Regions from separate parts of the Dickeya fangzhongdai genome, predicted to be linked through region 3. Evidence: predicted binding sites of a transcription regulator. Region 3 holds the regulator's gene; each other region holds the start of a gene.

Region 1 (3,489 bases), 430 kb from region 3:
GGGTCGTGCATCAGTTCCGGCAAGCTGGGGTCGTAGTCACGCACCAGCGTCACGTTGTCCGCTTTTTCCATCGATACCAACTGGAATACCCGTTCGGCCACCTGATGAATGCTTTGCGTGACGTGCAGGCCGGGCTGTTGCGGGCCAAGTAGACGGTCAACCAGATTACGCAGGCGATCGGCCTGTTCGATAATGACCTTGGTGTATTCCATCAGCGCCGGGTCCGGCAGCGCTTTGGACAGTAACTGCGCCGCGCCGCGCAAGCCGCCGAGCGGGTTCTTGATTTCATGCGCCAGACCGCGCACCAGGTCGCGCGCTGCTTGTTGCTGGGCGTGTTGCAGTTGTTCCTGGCTGAGACGGCGCTGGTTGTCCATCGGCGCCATTTCCAGCAGGATAAAATCGTGCTGAATGCGCTGTGCCGTCAGCGACATGATATGCGCCCGGCCATCCACCACGATGGTGACTTCGTTATCGGTAAAGCCTTGCCCCGAGTCGAGACTTTCCCGCATCAGGTCGAGATTCAACGAAAAGTAACCGAGCAGCTCCGGCAGTGGCGTTCCAGACAGTTTGCGTGAGCTTTGGGCCAGAAGTTGTTGCGCCGCTGGGTTGGAGTAGTGAATAGCCAGATCTTTATCAAGCAATAAGATGCTGTTTATTAAAGAATTGAGGATCTGCCCAGCATCGGGCAGCGTGCCTGTTGCCATAACGCAGACTCCCGCACCATTTTAGTGCACACTATTCTGGATTGTAGTTTAAGTAGCAACTGTAAGATGTCTTGTGGAGAAAAAAGCCCATCCGAAGATGGGCTGAAAAGTTTCCACGGCAACAAAAATAAACATAAACAGAAAACGGTTATCGGACGGCAATGTGAACATCATTTTCTTCGTCCTGCCGTCCAAGCGCAGGTATTACACGCTGTAGTACAGTTCGAACTCAACCGGGTGCGGCGTCATGCGAACACGGTCGTTTTCAGCGATACGCAGTTCGATGTAAGCATCGATCGCGTCGTCGGTGAATACGCCGCCACGGGTCAGGAACTCGCGGTCTGCATTCAGGGCATTCAGCGCTTCTTCCAGAGAGCCGGCTACGGTCGGGATCTCTTTCGCTTCTTCCGGCGGCAGATCGTACAGGTTCTTGTCCATGGCATCGCCCGGGTGAATCTTGTTGATGATGCCGTCCAGGCCGGCCATCAGCAGTGCGGCGAAGCACAGGTACGGGTTGGCGGCTGGGTCCGGGAAGCGCACTTCGATACGGCGTGCTTTCGGGCTGGACACCACCGGGATACGGATAGAGGCAGAGCGGTTACGGGCAGAGTAGGCCAGCATAACCGGCGCTTCGTAACCCGGAACCAGACGCTTGTAGGAGTTGGTGGTCGGGTTGGACAGCGCGTTGATGGCTTTAGCGTGTTTGATCACGCCGCCGATGTAGTACAGCGCGGTTTCGGACAGGCCGCCGTATTTGTCGCCGGAGAACAGGTTGGCGCCGTCTTTGGCCAGAGACATGTGGCAGTGCATACCGGAGCCGTTATCGCCGAACATCGGTTTCGGCATGAAGGTTGCGGTTTTGCCGAAGGCGTGCGCCACGTTGTGCACGACATATTTGTAGATCTGGATTTCGTCGGCTTTCTTGGTCATGGTGTTGAAGCGGGTTGCCACTTCGTTCTGACCAGCGGTTGCCACTTCGTGGTGATGCGCTTCAACCACCAGACCCATCTGCTCCATGGTCAGACACATGGCGGAGCGCAGATCCTGCGCAGAATCTACCGGCGGAACCGGGAAGTAACCGCCTTTTACTGCCGGACGGTGGCCTTTGTTGCCGCCTTCGTATTTGGTGCTGGAGTTCCAGGCGCCTTCGATGTCGTCGATAGCAACATGAGAACCGGAGATGTTACTGCCGAAACGAACGTCGTCGAACAGGAAGAATTCCGGCTCAGGCCCGAACAGTACGGTGTCGGCGATGCCGGAAGAACGCAGGAAGTCTTCTGCGCGCTTGGCGATGGAGCGCGGGTCGCGGTCGTAGCCCTGCATGGTACCCGGTTCCAGGATGTCACAACGGATGATCAGGGTCGGTTCTTCGAAGAACGGATCCAGAACCGCAGTAGTCGCGTCCGGCATTAACACCATGTCGGATTCGTTGATGCCTTTCCAGCCGCCAATCGAAGAACCATCAAACATTTTGCCGTCTTCAAAGAAGTCAGCATCAACCTGGTGGGCCGGAATGGTGACGTGCTGTTCTTTACCTTTGGTGTCCGTGAAGCGAAGGTCAACAAACTTCACCTCATGTTCATTCAGCATCGTCAAAACGTGTTCTACTGACATACTTGGTTCTCCCGATTGTGTCATTTATCGTCGTGGAACGAATATCGTTGTGGAATGATGTTGTTACCGTACAGAGGTTATAGCTAAAACTGTGCCAACTTTTATGAATAGTTCTAACAGGCATTCCTGCTGGTTTTTTGTGTCCTCCTCCACTGCACCAAGATAGTTAACCGCACCAATATAGTGCACCATATTGGTGTGATTGCACCTAATTGGTGCTCTCTCGTTTAAGGAGTGCTGCTTTATTGCACCGTGAAAGGGATCACAGACCCGGCATCAGCAGGTTGTTTGTGGAAGATGATTGTGATCTTGTTCAGTCGCTCGATTAATACGTGTACAATAGCGCGCTATTTCTAAAATGCCTGAGGCAAAGCTGTGATCGAAAATTTGCGTAACATCGCTATTATTGCGCACGTTGACCATGGAAAAACCACCCTGGTTGACAAGCTGCTGCAACAGTCCGGTACGTTGGGTGAGCGTAACGAAGCCACCGAACGTGTTATGGACTCCAATGATTTGGAAAAAGAGCGCGGAATTACCATCCTCGCCAAAAACACCGCCATCAACTGGAACGACTACCGCATCAATATCGTGGATACCCCGGGACACGCCGACTTCGGCGGCGAGGTAGAGCGAGTGATGTCCATGGTGGACTCTGTACTGCTGCTGGTAGACGCGATGGACGGTCCGATGCCGCAGACGCGTTTCGTGACCCAGAAAGCTTTTGCCTATGGCCTGAAGCCGATCGTTGTCATTAATAAGGTTGACCGCCCCGGCGCGCGTCCTGACTGGGTTGTCGATCAGGTCTTCGACCTGTTTGTGAACCTGGGCGCCACCGACGAGCAACTGGACTTCCCGATCGTTTATGCGTCCGCGCTGAACGGCATCGCCGGTCTGGATCATAACGACATGGCGGAAGACATGACTCCGCTGTTCGAAGCCATCGTGAAGCACGTTGAAGCGCCGAACGTTGACCTTAACGGTCCGTTCCAGATGCAGATCTCCCAGCTGGACTACAACAACTATGTTGGCGTTATCGGCATCGGCCGCATCAAACGCGGCGTGGTGAAACCGAACCAGCAGGTCAGCATCATCGACAGCGAAGGCAAAGTACGTAACGGTAAAGTAAACCAGGTGCTGGGCCACTTGGGCCTGCAGCGTATCGAAAGTA
Region 2 (3,489 bases), 1.5 Mb from region 3:
TCCGGCGGCGCTGCCGTTGCTGCGCGGATCGCTGGCGCCTTCCAGCATGCCGTTGGCATGACGGACGATGGCGCCGGCATGGCCGACGGTTTCGCTAAATCCGGTGAGCAGTTCCACGTCGTGGCCCAGCGTGCGCAGCGCCTCGACGGTGGCCGGGGTGAAGCGGTCTTCCAGTTTCAGCGTGTCGGAAGATTGGCCCCAGGTGCGGCCCAGCAACCAGCGCGGCGCGGTAATCGCCTGTTGCAGCGGCACGCCCTGCATCACGTGGCGGATGAACAACGCCGCCTGCGTCTGCGGCTGGCCGTCGCCGCCCATCGAGCCGTAGACCATGGTGCGTCCGTCAGACAGTCGCGCCGCCGCCGGATTAAGGGTGTGAAACGGCTGCTTGCCCGGTTCCAGCGCCAGCAGGTGATTCGGATCCAGACTGAAGGAAGCGCCGCGGTTTTGCCACAGCACGCCGGTGCCCGGCAACACCATGCCGCTGCCGAATTCGTGATAAATGCTCTGGATAAACGACACCGACAGGCCGTGGCGATCGCATACGCCCAGCCAGACGGTGTCGCCCGGGCCCTTGCCTTGTCCCCAGGGCGCGGCGGAGCGGGTGTCGACGTGCTTGCTCAACGTATCCAGATGGCTGGCGGATAGCAGCGCCTGAATATCCTGCGTAATCCGTTTCGGGTCGGTGATGTATTTGTCGCGCAGCCTGAAAGCCAGCTTCGTGGCTTCCACCACGCGGTGTATGGTCTGGCTGTCGCTGAGGTCTGCCATCCCCAGTCGGTCGGCGATGCCCAGAATCGCCAGCGACACCAGCCCCTGCGTCGGCGGCGCCAGATTGAACACCTCGCCTTTGCTGTGTTTCAGCACCAGCGGCGTGGCGCGTCGGGCACGGTAGTTCGCCAGATCGTCAGCGGTGACCGGCATACCCAGCTCCGCCATTTGTGCCGTCATGCGCGCCGCCAGCGCGCCGCGGTAAAAGCTGTCCAGCCCGTCCTGCGCCAGTTGCTGCAGCGTGTCGGCCAGATCCGGCTGGGTAAAACGACTGCCGGTGCGCGGGATGACGCCCTGCGGTATGAACACGCGGCAGAATTCGGCGAAATCGCTCAGTTCGTGATGACGGCTGATCAGCGCGTCTTCCTGCGACTGGGTGACCGGAATGCCGTTGCGGGCATAGCCGATGGCGTCTTCCAGCAGGCTGGCGAGCGGCAACGGGCGGCTGATGTCCAGCTCGGCGGCATACGTCAGCGCTTCCTGCCAGCCGCCCACGGTGCCGGCTACGGTCAGTGCCGCCGTTGGGCCGCGGTGTGGAATGCGGCTGGCGCCGGCGTACCGATCGCGGGTCGCCAGCGAACCGGCCGCGCCGCTGGCGTCGATGGCAATCGGGTCGCCCTGCGGCGGCACAATCAGCCAGAAACCATCGCCGCCCAGACTGTTCATATGCGGGTAAACCACCGCAATCGCGGCCGCGGCGGCGACCATCGCTTCGATGGCGTTGCCCCCGGCGCGCAGAATACGTTGCGCGCTGGCGCTGGCAAGATGATGCGGCGTGACCGCCATGCCCGACGGGGCGATATTGCTTTGCATCATGAGGGATAAGGCTCTTGTTGGACTGTAGGGTGGTCGATGCTAAGCAAAAGCCGTTCCACCTTTTCTGCTTGCTGCCGACCGACGGTTGTATGCTATGTTCAGCATAGCGCCGAAAGGATGAAACAAAAGTTACAGGATTCAAAAAAATGGCAGAGACAGGCATGAAACAGATTGATGAACGGCTACGCAGTCAGTACAGCGAATTGTCGCCGCAGGAACAGCGGGTGGCGGAGTTTATCTTCGATCATCTGGATGACCTGATCAGCTATAACAGCGCCGAACTGGCGCGGCTGAGCGGCGTGTCCAAAGCCACGGTCAGCCGCCTGTTCCGCCGCCTCGGTTACCCCAGCTACCGGGAGATGCGCGATGAGCTGCGCACCCTGCGCCAGAGCGGTATGCCGCTGACCGATAACCGGGACGCGGTGCAGGGCAACACGCTGCTGGCGCGCCATTACAAACAGGAAATGGCTAACCTGACGCAGTGGGTCAACCAGATCGATCCGCAGCAGTTCGGCGCGCTGATCGCCGCGTTGCAGCAGGCGCGGCGCGTCTGTGTTCTCGGGCTGCGCAACAGCTACCCGGTGGCGCTGCACCTGCGCCAACAATTGCTGCAAATCCGCCCGCAGGTGCCGCTGCTGGCGCAACCCGGCCAGACACTGGCGGAAGAGCTGGCGGATCTGGATGAACGGGATGTGGTGGCGGTGGTGGCGTTCCGCCGCCGTCCGCGCCTGATCCTGCCGCTGTTGCAGCAATTGCGCGCCCGGCAGATTCCGGTGTTGTTGCTGTGCGAACCGCAGGCGCATACGCTGCCGCCGCTGGCTTCCTGGGCGTTGACCGCGCCGCTGGATAGCGTATCGGCCTTTGACAGCTACGCCAGCGCCATGAGTCTGGTTAACCTGATCAGCAACGCGCTGCTGCATCAGATGCTGGCGGAGGGCCGTCAGCGCATCCACGATATTGCCGACCTTTACCTGCAACTCGACGAACTGGAACAGCGATAAACGCGCGCCTTGCTGGTGCGATTGTTCTGTTTTGGTGCAACCCTTTCCCGTTTTTATGCCCTGCCATTGTGCGTTGCGGACGGCGGGTCCGGACGCATTCGCTCACTGAACGATAGCGTTGCTCGCGCTGCTCAGCCTGTCTCTGCCTTTGCTATTAGTGGTGATGTCGCGGTGTGATATCTGGCATGCATCTTGCTTTTCTTTCTGCAACGAAGGTTTCAATATTTTTATTGAAGAATCTTTGGTTTCAAACTAACTTAACCGGGGGCACAGCAATGAAGATCGGAAAACGTTTTTTGGCGGTAGTTGGCGCAGCGCTGTTGATGGTTCAGGCCGGACAGGCGATGGCGGATCAGTTGCAGGATATCCAGAAACGCGGCGTGCTGCGTGTCGCCGTGCCGCAGGATTTCCCGCCGTTCGGCTCGGTCGGCACCGATCTGCAGCCGCAAGGCTATGACATCGACATGGCGCGCTATCTGGCCAGTGAGATGAAACTAAAGTTGCAGCTGGTGCCGGTAACCAGCGCCAACCGCGTGCCCTATCTGCAAACCGACAAGGTGGATCTGGTGATTTCCAGCCTGGGTAAAAACGCCGAACGTGAAAAAGTGATCGATTTCAGCCGCGCCTATGCGCCGTTCTTCCTCGGCGTATTTGGTCCGAAAGACACCGCTGTCGGCGCGCCCGAGGCGTTGCAGGGCAAAACCGTCGGCGTGACCCGCGGCGCGGTAGAAGACATGGTGCTGACCGAGATCGCGCCCAAGGCTGCCGACATCAAGCGCTACGAAGACAACAACACGACGCTGTCTGCCTACCTGTCCGGTCAGGTGCAATATATCGCCACCGGCAACCTGGTGGTGGCGGCGATTGCCGAGAAGAACCCGGCCAACGCGCCGGTGGCGAAATT
Region 3 (3,489 bases):
AGGCTACGGCAACCCGGCCACCTTTTATCAGATGCAGGACAACGGCAAGCCGGTCAAAGGCCATTCTCAGAAGATGCGTTACGAAATGGACAAGCAGCTGGTTATTCTGACCGGCGACGCCTATCTGGAACAGCTGGACAGCAACGTTAAGGGCGACCGCATCACCTATCTGGTGCAACAGCAGCAGATGGAAGCGTTCAGCGACAAAGGCAAACGAGTCACCACCGTGCTGGTCCCGACGCAGTTGCAGGACAAAGGCACCCAGAACGGCGCCAAGCCCAGCGGCAACACCGGCAAGCCCACCAAACAACAGTGAGTAACGCGCTAACCCATGGCAACACTAATCGCCGAAAATCTGGCCAAGGCGTATAAAGGCCGCAAAGTGGTGGAAAACGTCAGCCTGAATGTGAATTCAGGCGAAATCGTCGGGCTGCTCGGGCCCAACGGGGCCGGCAAGACCACCACCTTTTATATGGTTGTCGGTATCGTCCCGCGCGACGAAGGCCGCATCGTGATCGACGATGAGGACATCAGCCTGCTGCCGCTGCACGATCGCGCCCGCCGCGGCATCGGTTACCTGCCGCAGGAAGCCTCGATTTTCCGGCGTCTGAGCGTCTACGACAACCTGATGGCGGTGCTGGAAATCAGAAAAGATCTGACCCGTGAACAGCAGCAGGATCGCGCCAACGAACTGATGGAAGAGTTTCATATTGTTCACCTGCGCGATAGTTTGGGACAATCGCTGTCCGGTGGCGAGCGCCGCCGGGTGGAAATCGCCCGGGCGCTGGCCGCTAACCCCAAATTCATCCTGCTGGACGAACCCTTTGCAGGGGTAGACCCGATTTCGGTCATCGATATCAAGAAAATCATTGAGCATCTGCGCGATAGCGGGCTGGGCGTGTTGATTACCGACCATAACGTTCGCGAAACGCTCGATGTCTGTGAACGCGCTTATATCGTTAGTCAGGGCCAGCTTATTGCCCACGGCTCACCGATGGATATACTGGCGAATGAGCAGGTAAAACGAGTCTATCTGGGCGAAGGCTTCCGACTCTGATAACGTCATGTTTTAGGTTGATCATTCAAAAAGGAAGTTAGCGCGCGTTATGAAGCAAGGTTTGCAACTCAGGCTCAGCCAGCAACTGGCTATGACACCGCAGTTACAGCAGGCCATCCGCCTGCTGCAGTTGTCCACGCTTGAACTCCAGCAGGAAATCCAACAGGCGCTGGAAAGCAACCCGTTGCTGGAGCAAGCCGATATTCATGACGAAGTGGAAACCCAGGAAAGCAGCGACAGCGAAACGCTGGATACCCGCGAGGCGCTGGAGCAGAAGGAGATGCCCGACGAGCTGCCGCTCGACGCCGCCTGGGATGAAATCTACACCGCCGGCACGCCGTCCGGCACCAGTACTGACTACCGCGACGAAGAGCTGCCTGTCTATCAGGGCGAAACCACCCAGACGCTACAGGATTACCTGATGTGGCAGGTGGAACTGACGCCGTTTTCCGACACCGATTCCGCCATCGCCACGTCTATCGTGGACGCGGTGGACAATACCGGCTATCTGACCGTGTCGCTGGACGATATCCGCGACAGCATCGGTAATGACGATGTGACGATGGAAGAAGTGGAAGCGGTGCTCAAGCGCGTACAGCGTTTTGACCCTGTCGGCGTAGCCGCCCGCGATTTGCGCGAATGCCTGCTGGTGCAGCTATCGCAGTTCGACAATGACATTCCCCGTCTGGCCGAAGCCAGGCTCATCGTCAGCGAATACCTCGACCTGCTCGCCAACCATGACTTCCGCACCCTGATTCGTACCAGCCGTCTCAAGGAGGAGGTGCTGAAAGAAGCGCTGGCGTTAATCCAGTCGCTGGATCCGCGCCCAGGGCAGTCGATCAACACCGGCGAATCCGAGTATGTCATTCCGGATGTGCTGGTGCGCAAGATGCAAGGCCACTGGACGGTGGAACTCAACACCGACAGCGTGCCGCGGCTGCAGATCAACCAGCAGTACGCCGCGCTCGGCAGCAGCGCGCGCAACGACAGCGACGGCCAGTTCATCCGCAGTCATCTGCAGGAAGCCCGCTGGCTCATCAAGAGCCTGGAAAGCCGTAACGATACCCTGTTGAAGGTGACCCGCTGTATTGTGGAACAGCAGCAGGCGTTCTTCGAACACGGCGAAGAATTCATGAAACCCATGGTGCTGGCGGATATCGCCCAGGCCGTGGACATGCACGAGTCCACCATTTCCCGCGTAACGACCCAGAAATTTCTGCACAGTCCGCGCGGTATTTTTGAGCTGAAGTATTTCTTTTCCAGCCACGTCAACACCGACAGCGGAGGCGAGGCGTCATCCACCGCTATCCGCGCGCTGGTCAGGAAACTCATTGCAGCGGAAAACCCCGCTAAACCGCTGAGCGACAGCAAGCTGACCACACTGCTTTCCGAACAGGGAATCATTGTGGCCCGCCGTACTGTCGCCAAGTATCGAGAGTCTTTATCTATCCCGCCGTCAAACCAGCGTAAACAGCTGGTTTGACCCCTACATGAGAAGGAAGACGATATGCAGCTTAACATTACCGGACACCACGTCGAAATTACGGATGCTCTGCGCGAATTCGTGACCTTAAAATTCGCCAAACTTGAGCAATACTTTGATCGTATCAATCAGGTGTACGTGGTATTGAAAGTGGAAAAGATCCTGCACATTGCGGATGCCACCATCCACGTCAACGGAGGTGAGCTGCATGCCACATCGGAAGCGGATGATATGTATGCCGCCATCGATCTGTTGATCGACAAGCTGGCAAGACAGTTAAACAAACATAAGGATAAACTGAAACAGCACTGATTTTGCCGTTTCAGGTGCAGGGACAGCAACCGGCCTGCTGTATGATGGCGGGCCGGTAACCGAAGGCAACAGTGTCGTTAAGTGAACGTATCATGAACAACGAGCCCGTTATGCAACTTAGCGCCGTTCTCCGTAAGGAGTGCACGCGTAGCGCCGTCCACTGTCAGAGCAAAAAGCGCGCACTGGAAATCATCAGTGAACTGGCCGCCAGACAGCTCAACCTGCCGCCGCAGATGGTGTTTGAAGCGATTCTGACCCGGGAACGCATGGGCAGCACCGGTATCGGCAATGGCATCGCCATTCCGCACGGCAAGCTGGAAGACGAGAATACGCTGGGCGCGGTCGGCGTCTTTATCCAGTTGGAGCAGCCGATCGCTTTTGACGCCATCGACAACCAGCCGGTCGATCTGCTTTTTGCCTTGCTGGTTCCCACTGAACAATGTAAAACCCATTTACATACTTTGTCGCTCGTCGCCAAACGGCTGGCGGATAAAACCGTGTGTAAGCGGCTGCGCGCCGCTCAAAGCGATGAAGAGCTGTATCAGATCATGACGGAAGCGGATCTGTCCGACCAGCCCTGACGGCTGGCGGCGCCGGTTTCGGTTGCTATCCACAACGCACGTAACAGCAGGCGCGA
Region 4 (3,489 bases), 970 kb from region 3:
AACGAGGAATGCAAGTCGCAACCATTGACCACGCGATGTGGTTCCACCGGCCGTTCCGGCTGGATGACTGGTTGCTTTACTCTGTCGAAAGCCCCTCGGCTTCCGGCGCCCGCGGGTTTGTTCGCGGCCAGTTCTATACCCGTGAAGGGGTGCTGGTGGCATCCAGCGTGCAGGAAGGCGTCATCCGGCGTCACGGTCAATAGCCCAGCGTCAGACGTAAAAAAACCACCTTTTTCAAGGTGGTTTTTTGTTTGGTATATGACGGTAACCGTTATTATCCGCTACCGAACGGGAATTACTGGTTGTATGCGTTTTCGCCGTGGCTGTTGACGTCCAGACCTTCACGCTCTTGTTCTTCCGGTACACGCAGACCGACAGCAATGTCTGCAACCTTGAAGGAGATGAACGCGGCGACGCCGGACCACACGATAGCGACGATCACGCTAAACAGCTGTACCCATACCTGATGAGCCATGGTCACACCCTGCGCATAACCGGTACCACCCAGCGACGCGGCGGTGAACACGCCGGTCAGCAGACATCCGACGATGCCGCATACGCCGTGCACCCCGAACACATCGCACGGATCGTCGACGCGCAGCCATTTTTTCAGTACGGTCACACCCCACAGGCCAGCAAAACCACCGGCAAAGCCGATAATCATCGCGCCGCCGATACCCACAGTGCCTGCGGCCGGCGTGATGGCAACCAGACCGGCGATACAGCCAGAACAGGCGCCCAGCAGAGACGGTTTACCGCGACTAATCCACTCGCCAACGACCCAGGCCAGAATCGCAGCGGCTGTTGCCACCACGGTGGTCAGGAACGCCAGACCCGCGATGTTGTTGGCGGCAGCGGCAGAACCGGCGTTGAAACCGAACCAGCCGATATACAGGATAGCGGTGCCCAGGAATACCATCGGCAGATTATGCGGCTTGAAAGCCTCTTTGCCGAAACCGACACGTTTGCCCAACAGCAACGCGCCAACCAGACCAGCCACAGCGGCGTTGATGTGTACAACGGTGCCGCCAGCGAAGTCCAGCGCGCCGTCTGCCGCCAGATAACCGCCGCCCCATACCATGTGGGTCATCGGCAGATAAGACAAGGTGAACCACAGTGCGGAGAAGATCAGTACGGCAGAGAAACGAATACGCTCACCCAGCGCACCAATCACCAGCCCCACGGTAATGCAGGCAAAGGACGCCTGATAAGCCACATGGATAAACTGGTAGAAAGTACCGCTGACAGAGTTGATATCAATGCCATTCAGCATGAAATTGGTCAGGCTGCCGAAGAACGGGCTGCCTGTACTGAATGCCACGCTGTAGCCATAAATCACCCACAGAATGCAGACCAGCGCAAAAGCCACCATAATCTGAGTCAGCATGGACAGCACGTTTTTGCTACGAATCAGGCCGCCGTAAAACAGCGCCAATCCAGGAATCGTCATGAACAGCACCAATGCGGTACAAATCATCATGAACGCATTGTCCGCTTTGTCCGCCACAGGCGCCGGCGTATCCGCCATGACCCATGCAGGAAGCATGGCAGCCGCTCCTAAACCTAATGACAAGGAAAGTTTCTTCATTTTCTCTTCATCCCTATTTAATAAGGCTAAATCAGGTAATTGTTATAGTGCGGCTTCGTCAGTTTCGCCGGTGCGGATACGGATGACACGCTGCAGTTCCGCGACAAAGATTTTGCCATCGCCAATCTTACCGGTGTAGGCGGCTTTACTGATGACATCGATAACTTCATCCAACTGGTCGTCGGCGATCGCGATGTCAATTTTCACTTTTGGCAAAAAGTTAACGCTGTACTCCGCGCCACGATACAGTTCCGCATGCCCTTTCTGACGCCCAAACCCTTTCACCTCAGTGACGGTGAGCCCCTGGATGCCTACAGAAGACAATGCTTCGCGTACGTCTTCCAGCTTGAACGGTTTAATTACCACAGTAACCAGTTTCATCCTCATCCCCCTAACCATGTAAGTTCAGGCCTGCGCCCGTCACTCTCAAATATGTCCACGAATCACTTAAAGCAAATCGTGTGCCATAAATGTTGAGCCGAAGCAAAAGCGATAAAACGCGACCCGTTAGGGACAGAACGGAAGATGACTGTATGAAGTATGGACAATGAACAGGAAAAACAGGAGCGCGCGACGCACAAAAATAGTGCATCGCGCTTGGTTTCAGTGCAGCGCACTGCACAACAAGGCGGGCTCTGCCAAATTATGGTGCGAAACGCTGCACTGCGTTGGCAGTCATGGTGCCTGAGATATCAGTTCGGAAGAATCGTGCGGTTGCGAAAAGGCCAACTCTCGGCTCGCCTGCTGCAACTGGTACATCTGGTAATAACGCCCTTCCTTCGTCAGCAACTGTTCGTGCGTTCCCTGCTCCACCGTTTTACCGTGGTGCAGCACCAGAATGTTGTCCGCCTCGACAATGGTTGACAGGCGATGTGCGATCACCACCAGCGTGGTATGAGAACGCACCAATCGCAATGCCCGCTGGATAGCCTGCTCGGTACCGGAATCGATATTGGCGGTCGCTTCATCCAGAATCAGAATTCTGGGAGCCGCCACCAGCACTCTGGCCAGCGCCAGCAACTGTTTTTGCCCAACCGACAGGTTGTTCCCCTGCTCGCCGATACGAGTATGAAGACCTTCCGGCATGTCTCGCACCAGCGGCGCCAGTTGCACCGCTTCCAGCACCTGCCAGACGTTTTCCTCACTGATGTCGCGCCCCAGCGTGACATTGGCGTACATGGAATCAGCCAGCACTACCGGGTCCTGTTGCACCATTGCCACATGCTGACGCAGCACCTGATGCGACAACGTCGGCAACGGACGATCATCGAGACGGATTTCCCCGCTATCCGGCACGTAATACCCCATTAGCAGACTTGCCAGCGTGCTCTTACCACTGCCGGTATGCCCAACCAACGCGACAAATCCGCGATCCGGCACGTGCAACTCGATGTCATGCAGCACCGGTTTGCCTTTATGGTAGGAAAACGTCATCTGATTGATATCGATACGCCCGCTCTCCAGCGCACGAACATCGTCACCATAACGCTGGCGGGCGCCGTCCATCAGCTCAAAAATACGCTCTCCCGCGACTACAGCCTGCTGCAACATTGACTGCTGGGTGGTGAGTTCAATCAGCGGCTCATTCAGACGCCCCAGATAGTTGATAAAGGCATACAGCACCCCCACCCCGACGGAACCGACCGAACTGAACCCAAACTGCAGCAACAGACCGCACATCACCAATGCCGAAAACAGGCTCAACAGCGGGCGCAACAGGAAACCGTCCAGCCGTAGCGTCTGCATGCGCGCATCATAATGCGACCAACTGGCGTCACTCAGCTTTTTGCCAAACCGTATCTGCTGGCGAAACTGCTGGATAACGCTCATGCCGCTGATGGACTCGTTGAAACCATCGTTGATGTCCGCCAGGTAACTGCGCATCCGCCGGACAATCGGCG

The links. The regulator sigma-54, encoded in region 3, starts transcription at its own class of promoters, with help from an activator protein. The targets are predictions, from matches to a motif close to GTTGGCACANNTTTCGCTNT.
Region 1: a site for sigma-54 is predicted at 2,398-2,417, ahead of glnA (glutamate--ammonia ligase). Genes of this name have one in related genera too.
Region 2: a site for sigma-54 is predicted at 1,625-1,644, ahead of CVE23_RS17420 (gamma-glutamyltransferase family protein). Genes of this name have one in related genera too.
Region 4: a site for sigma-54 is predicted at 2,038-2,057, ahead of glnK (P-II family nitrogen regulator). Genes of this name have one in related genera too.

The regions. Positions count from the first base shown of each region.
Region 1 covers NZ_CP025003.1:4,931,124-4,934,612, reverse strand. Annotated here, with positions in the region: gene glnL (nitrogen regulation protein NR(II)) at 1-704, opposite strand, end outside; gene glnA (glutamate--ammonia ligase) at 909-2,318, opposite strand; gene typA (ribosome-dependent GTPase TypA) at 2,694-3,489, shown strand, end outside.
Region 2 covers NZ_CP025003.1:3,879,034-3,882,522, reverse strand. Annotated here, with positions in the region: gene CVE23_RS17420 (gamma-glutamyltransferase family protein) at 1-1,584, opposite strand, end outside; gene CVE23_RS17415 (MurR/RpiR family transcriptional regulator) at 1,746-2,585, shown strand; gene CVE23_RS17410 (transporter substrate-binding domain-containing protein) at 2,861-3,489, shown strand, end outside.
Region 3 covers NZ_CP025003.1:336,160-339,648, reverse strand. Annotated here, with positions in the region: gene lptA (lipopolysaccharide ABC transporter substrate-binding protein LptA) at 1-316, shown strand, start outside; gene lptB (LPS export ABC transporter ATP-binding protein) at 332-1,057, shown strand; gene rpoN (RNA polymerase factor sigma-54) at 1,107-2,540, shown strand; gene hpf (ribosome hibernation promoting factor) at 2,565-2,852, shown strand; gene ptsN (PTS IIA-like nitrogen regulatory protein PtsN) at 2,945-3,433, shown strand.
Region 4 covers NZ_CP025003.1:1,309,950-1,313,438, reverse strand. Annotated here, with positions in the region: gene tesB (acyl-CoA thioesterase II) at 1-203, shown strand, start outside; gene amtB (ammonium transporter AmtB) at 296-1,588, opposite strand; gene glnK (P-II family nitrogen regulator) at 1,631-1,969, opposite strand; gene CVE23_RS06055 (SmdB family multidrug efflux ABC transporter permease/ATP-binding protein) at 2,264-3,489, opposite strand, start outside.